2 regions of the Nitrobacter winogradskyi Nb-255 genome follow, and region 2 is predicted to be linked to the other one. Evidence: riboswitches for the same ligand, from Rfam matches in the RefSeq annotation. Region 2 holds a riboswitch; the other holds the start of a gene.
What was found. Region 2 has a riboswitch for cobalamin ahead of metE (5-methyltetrahydropteroyltriglutamate--homocysteine S-methyltransferase). Riboswitches for the same ligand answer to the same signal wherever they lie in the genome.
Positions count from the first base shown of each region.

Region 1: it holds a riboswitch for cobalamin, as region 2 does, so the genes downstream of both, NWI_RS11570 (TonB-dependent receptor plug domain-containing protein) here and metE (5-methyltetrahydropteroyltriglutamate--homocysteine S-methyltransferase) in region 2, are expected to answer to the same signal.

Region 1 is NC_007406.1:2,410,665-2,414,070, forward strand. Features, by position in the region: gene NWI_RS11560 (outer membrane beta-barrel protein) at 1-20, opposite strand, end outside; gene rpe (ribulose-phosphate 3-epimerase) at 239-940, shown strand; cobalamin riboswitch at 1,134-1,345, shown strand; gene NWI_RS11570 (TonB-dependent receptor plug domain-containing protein) at 1,457-3,406, shown strand, end outside.
Region 2 is NC_007406.1:3,121,946-3,125,351, reverse strand. Features, by position in the region: gene metE (5-methyltetrahydropteroyltriglutamate--homocysteine S-methyltransferase) at 1-1,458, opposite strand, end outside; cobalamin riboswitch at 1,568-1,773, opposite strand; gene NWI_RS15015 (epoxyqueuosine reductase QueH) at 1,813-2,481, opposite strand; cobalamin riboswitch at 2,681-2,902, shown strand; gene NWI_RS15010 (ribonucleoside-diphosphate reductase subunit alpha) at 3,016-3,406, shown strand, end outside.

The DNA.
Region 1 (3,406 bases), 710 kb from region 2:
AATACTTTCGGTATATGCATACGGCCCCGTATTACTTCGAAACAAGGACCGAATACTTGTTGTGTATGGTTATCGGATCATGAAAATCAGCGCCGACTGCGCAATGATGCGGATGCGGCGAACCCAAGACTACCGCTCATAAAGACGACCGCCGAAAACACGACCGCGCATTGCTCCGGGGCGCGGCTCATGTTACGCGGGGCTCTCTCAAGCTCCGCTGATATTTCCGGAAACGTTCATGTCCCAGACTTTTGCGCCGCGTCCTCTCGTCATCGCACCGTCGATCCTGGCCTCGGACTTCTCGAAGCTTGGCGATGAGGTTCGCGCCGTCGATCAGGGGGGGGCCGAGTGGATCCACCTCGACGTGATGGACGGCCATTTCGTGCCGAACATCTCCTATGGGCCCGATGTCATCAAGGCGATGCGTCCGCACAGCAAGAAGATCTTCGATGCCCATTTGATGATCTCGCCATGCGATCCGTACCTCGAAGCCTTCGCCAAGGCAGGTTGCGACCACATCACGGTTCACGTCGAAGCGGGACCGCACCTGCATCGCTCGCTGCAAGCCATTCGCAACCTCGGCAAGAAGGCGGGGGTCACGCTCAATCCCGGAACGCCATTGTCCACCGTCGAATACGTGCTCGACATGGTCGACCTGGTGCTGGTGATGTCGGTCAACCCCGGTTTCGGAGGCCAGAAGTTCATCTCCTCTGCGGTCGACAAGATTCGGGATTTGCGCGCGATGATCGGGGGACGGCCGATCGACATCGAGGTCGACGGCGGGGTCGGACCCGACGTCGCGGGTGATCTGGCCGCCGCCGGCGCCAACGCCTTCGTGGCGGGCTCCGCGGTGTTCAAGGGCGGCACGATGGAATCCTACAAGGCCAACATGGACGCGATCCGCAATGCCGCCGCCGCGGCGCGCGGCGAAATAGTCTGACGCAAGCGCGGTCGCCAACCGCCTACAGTTCTGTCAGGCCGCACGCGTTTTCTTCACGCGAACCGGTATCCATCCTCGGGCCAAGCCCGAGGACATGCTTCGCTCGAAAGCGCTCCTGCTGCGGATATGCAACGCCACGGGGAAAAGCCGGAACTCGATCGCCCCGTCGATTGACATCGACTTTGTTCCCCCCCAAACAGATCGGCGACGGTTCTCCCTTGGGAGATCAAAAGGGAACGTGGTGCGGGATCATCCTAACACCGGGATCATTCCAACGCCACGGCTGCCCCCGCAACTGTAAGCGGCGAATCTGCGTCACACGCCACTGGGACATCTCGGCCCCGGGAAGGCGACGTCAGGTAACGACCCGCGAGCCAGGAGACCTGCCGTCAACCCGTGGTCACACGCGAAGATGTCAGTCGGGGACTACAGACATCCGCTTCATCGGCGCCGCGCAGGCTCCTGTGAAACCTCGTTCGCTGTGACGTGCCACCGACGTCCAGCCGAGGTTTTCTTATGTCCGCCGCCTTCGTGTCCGGAGCTTATCGCAGAAGCCTGCTTGCTTCCGCCCTCCTCGCCTCGCTGGGATCGATCGGCCTGAATACGCCCACAAGCGCGCAGCAATCCGCCTCTCCCAACCTGCTGCCTCCGATCCGGATCGCGCCACCCCCGGATCGAGCGATGGCGCCCGCACACCGCACGACTTCGCGATCACGCCGTGTCGTCCGCCCCGCTCCCCGGCAAACTCCTGTCGCTGAGACTCATGTTCCGGGCACGATGGGTTCGACCGTAGTCAGCCCCACGGGAGTGGTGACGCCCGCGGGCCAGCTGGCCAGCTCCATCACCGTCGTCACCGAGCAGGATATCCAGACCCAGCAACACCGCAGCGTTCCGGATATCCTCAGGACGGCTCCCGGCCTGAATGTGGTGCAAGCCGGCGGACCTGGCGCCCAGACCTCGATCTTCATGCGAGGCACGAACGCCAACCACACCAAGGTGATGCTCGACGGAATCGACATCGGCGATCCCGCCAACTCGAATGGCGCGTTCGACTATGCGCACCTTCTCACGGCGGACATCCAGCAGATGGAAATCCTCCGGGGCCCGCAGAGCGGACTCTACGGCTCCGACGCGATCGGCGGCGTCATCTCCATCATCACGAAAAAGGGCGAAGGTCCGGCGCGGGTCACCGGCTCACTCGAGTCCGGCTCGTTCAAAACCTTCAACCAGACGCTCGGACTGAGCGGCGCCGAACGGAACTTCAACTACGCGGTCAACGTCGCCCATCTCCATGCCGGAGACGTTCCGGTCACGCCGCCCGAGCTTCTGCCGCCGGGGCGGCAGGCGATCGGCAACAACTATGACAACATGACTTACTCGACCAAGCTCGGAGTCGATCTCAATGAGTATCTGACCGTCAATTCGGTGGTCCGCTATACCGACTCGACGCTGCTGTTCACGGGCGACGGCGGATTTCCAAGCACTCCCAACGCCAGCCAGAGCACGCACGCCGTCCAGCAACTCTTCAACCGTCAGGAGGCCGTGTGGTCGCTGTTCGACGGACGCGTCCAGAGCTTCTTCGGTCTCAATTTCACGAACAGCAGAGCCTATGACGTGGGTCCGGGCGACCCGGCCGCGACGATCACCACGGGAGAACGCCTCAAATTCGACTGGCGCACCGTGACCGAGATTACGCGAGACAACCATCTGATCGTCGGCGCCGAGCATCAGACCGATCGCATGGACACCGCCGATTTTGCCGCCAGGAACGGCAACAAGGCAGGTTTCGTGCAGTTGCAATCGGCTTTCGCGGACCGCTTTTTCCTGGTGGCCAATGTCCGCCAGGATTCCAACGACCTGTTCGGCGGCCGCATGACTTACCGGATTGCGCCGGCGGTCATTGTTCCCGTTACCGAAACCAAGCTGAAAGCAAGCTACGGCACGGGATTCAAGGCGCCCTCGCTGAGCCAGTTGTTCCGGGATTATCCGACCTTCAATTTCTTCGCCAATCCCAACCTGCAACCGGAAGACAGCCGGGGCTTCGACGCCGGTTTCGAGCAACCTTTGTTCAACGACCGCGTGCGTTTCGGCTCGACCTACTTCCGAAACGACATCACCAACCTGATCGACTACAATTCCACGTTCACCTCACTGGTGAACGTGAACAGCGCGACGACCGAGGGCACCGAGACTTTCGTCGCGGCGCAGATCACCGAACGTTTCGGAATCCGCGCGGATTACACCTTCATCCGCGCCGTCAATGCCGCCACCGGCATGCAACTGCTGCGCCGGCCCAAGGAGAAATGGAGCGCAACCGCGACCTGGCTTCCGCTTGATGCGTTGACGTTGTCGGCAACTTTGGTCCGGGTCAACGACTGGCTCGATGTCACCCGCGACGGGATGGCATCCGGAATCACGGTGCCCGGCTATACGCTGGTGAACTTGCGCGGCGACTACGCACTCAGC
Region 2 (3,406 bases):
CTCGTAGTCGGTGTCGCTCAGCGTCCCCTTGGCGTGGGCCGAGCGCGCCTTTCGAACCTCGGCGGTCTGCGGGAATGAACCGATCGTGGTGGTCGGGAACGGCGGCAGCCCGAAGCGCTCGCGTTGCAATTTCGCGCGCTCTGCGAACGCGCTCTTGCGCCGCGCCATGTCGGAGGTGACGGCCGCGATCCGGCCCTCGACCTTGGCGTCGTGAACCTTCGGCGACGCCTTGCGCGCAGCGGCCGCGTCCGCCGATGCTTTCAGGGCGTCGGCGACCGAGGCGCGGCCCTTGGCGAGCGCCTCGCCGAGCGTCGCAAGCTCACCCATCTTCTGCACCGAGAAGGCGAGCCAGCTCTTCAACTCCGCGTCGAGATCGGTTTCCAGCGATACGTCGATCGGCACGTGCAGAAGCGAGCAGGAGGGCGCGATCTGCACACGATCGGCGCCGCGTTCGGAGACGACGGGCTCCAGGCGGTCGAGCAACGCGGGAAGATTGGCGCGCCAGATATTGCGGCCGTCGATCACGCCGAGCGACAGGATCAGATCGTGCGGCGCCTTTGCCGCTACCGCCTCGAGCTGGTCCGGCGCGCGAGCGAGATCGATGTGAAGTCCCGTGACCGGCAGCGACAATGCGGCATCCAGGTTGTCGCCGAGCCCGCCGAAATAAGTGGTCAGCATGACCTTCAGCTTCGGCAGCGCGTCCGCGAGCTGTTCATAAGCCGCGCGCAACACCTTGCGGGTCGCGTCGTCGAGATCGAGAACGAGACAGGGCTCGTCGATCTGCACCCACTCGGCGCCCTCCGCCGCAAGGCGTTTGAGCACATCGATATAGACCGGAAGCAAGTCAGGAAGCAGCGACAGCGGATCGAGATTCGCGTCCTTGCTCTTGCCGAGTTTCAGATAGGTGACGGGACCGAGCAGCACCGGCCGGGTCTGGTAGCCGAGCGCCTTGGCCTCGCGATATTCATCGATGGCCTTGAGCGAAGAGAGCTGAAACCGTTGGCCGCTGGTGAATTCAGGGACCATGTAGTGGTAGTTGGTGTCGAACCACTTGGTCATTTCCTGCGCCGGCGCGCCATGAGCGTGACCGTCGCCCTGATGACCATGCGCGCAGGCCGCATCGTCATTCCCGCCCTGGGCGCCTCGCGCCATCGCGAAATAGGTCGCGAGCGGCACGGGTCCGCTTTTCCATCCGTAGATGTCCGGGATCGCGCCGACCATGACGCTGGTGTCGAGCACATGATCATAGAAGGTGAAATCGTTCGACGGGATGACGGTGACGCCGAGCGATTTCTGGCGCGCCCAGTTCGCGGCGCGCAATCCGGCCGCCGCTTCAAGCAATGCGGATTCGTCGGACTTGCCGGACCAGTAGCTTTCGAGCGCGGTTTTCAGTTCGCGGCGCGGACCGATGCGCGGCGTGCCGAGCGTAGCCACGGGAAGAGGAGAGGAAACAGACACTGGCTTTACCCCATGTGTTGGGGGCTGGGCCTTAGCGACGCGGCATGGGAATCCTGGCGGCGCGCCGCCATCGAGACCGCAAGCGCACCACCGGGACACCCCGCCCGAGGACGACTATGTTGCCGGGGCAGGTCTCCTGGCTCGCGGGTCTCAGCTTTGGTCCGGCCTTCCCGGGACAACACCCAGTGGCATGATGGACCACGGCTCACCGCTTACAGTTGCGGGGGCAGCGCCGGCTTTATCCGAAGACACACCGGCTTCCCTCTTAGCTCCGGGCGTGAATCGTCCCGGAGAACCTCGACCCCCCATCCTATGGGCCAGCGTCCACGGGCCGTCAACCGGCACGGACGAATCTTATGTCGCGTCCGGTTCCTCGCCTTGCCGGTAGAATTGCGTCCCGATCACGATAGGTGCCCGGCCATGATTCCGGCGGTGTTGATTGGTGTCGCGCAACGAATAGACGCAGCCGCAATATTCCTGCTGATAGAATTGCTCGCGCTTGCTGATCTCGATCATCCGCTGCGCGCCGCCGCCCTTGCGCCAGTTGAAGTCCCAATATGACACACCGGGATAACGTCCGGCCGCGCGATGACCGCAGTCGTTGATCTGCGCCATGTTCTTCCATCGGGAGATGCCGAGGCAGGACGTCATCACCGGAAAACCATGCTCATGCGCATAGAGCGCGGTGCGTTCGAATCGCATGTCGAAGCACATGGTGCAGCGCGCTCCGCGCTCGGGCTCCCACTCCATCCCCCTGGCGCGGGCGAACCAGTTGTCCTTGTCGTAATCGGCGTCGACGAACGGCACGCCATGCTTCTCCGCGAAGCGGACGTTCTCGTCCTTGCGCAGCAGATATTCTTTGAGGGGATGGATGTTCGGATTGTAGAAGAAGATCGTGTAATCGATCCCCGACGCCAGCATCGCCTCCATCACCTCGCCGGAGCACGGCGCGCAACAGGAGTGCAGAAGCACTTTCTTCTGTCCGTTCGGGGGCGTCAGATTCGGTCGGACGAATTCGGTCACGGTCAGGCTCAACGGTTGAGGCGCGGGAACAACGCCGCAGCCTGTCCGCCGGGATAATGGTCTGAACAGCCGGAGCGTCAAGGGCCGGTCAATCGATTGGTGGAAATTTCGTCCGGGCTGTATCCGGCCTCGCTTGTGGATTGCGAGCATTGGCGTCCGGATTCGAAAACGATTCATTGACTCCGAATGTGCTGTAGCTACTAAATATAGTGGCCAAGGTCTCTCGAGTCGCAACACCGAGAGCTAAGAGGGAAGCCGGTGCGTCTCGGTCCGTGATCCGGGCAAGGCCGGCGCTGCCCCCGCAACTGTAAGCGGCGAGCCGAAGTCCACTTGAGTGTCACTGGGGCTGCAAGGCTCTGGGAAGACCGGACCGATGCCTGGACCCGCAAGTCAGTAGACCTGCCGTGGCAAAAAAAGAATGTCCCTGGGCGGGGTGTCCCGGCGGGCCGCACGGCAGGAATCGCGACCTCATCGCGGCGTTTTTCTGCGCGCGTCCCGGCTAGACCCCGGCTCGCAACCAGACCGGGGTGAGCGATGTCTGCTGCAACTGAAACTGTACCTGCTGCGCGTATCGTGCGTCCGTCCCTGTCTGCCGCGGCCACGGCGCCGTCGAGCGAACCGGCCTGTCAAGTCATCCGGCGCAACGGCTCGGTGTCGCCGTTCGATTCCGCCAAGATCGCGGTCGCGCTCACCAAGGCGTTTCTGGCGGTCGAGGGCAACAGCGCCGCCGCCTCGCGCCGGGTCCACGACATCGTCACCGGGTTGACCGATCAGATCGTCGCCAGCCTGACGCGACGCTCCGACGCCGGCCGCACCTTCCACATCGAGGACATTCAGGATCAGGTCGAACTCGCGCTGATGCGGAGCGAGCATCACAAGGTCGCGCGCGCCTATGTGCTCTATCGCGAGGAGCGCGCCCGCGAGC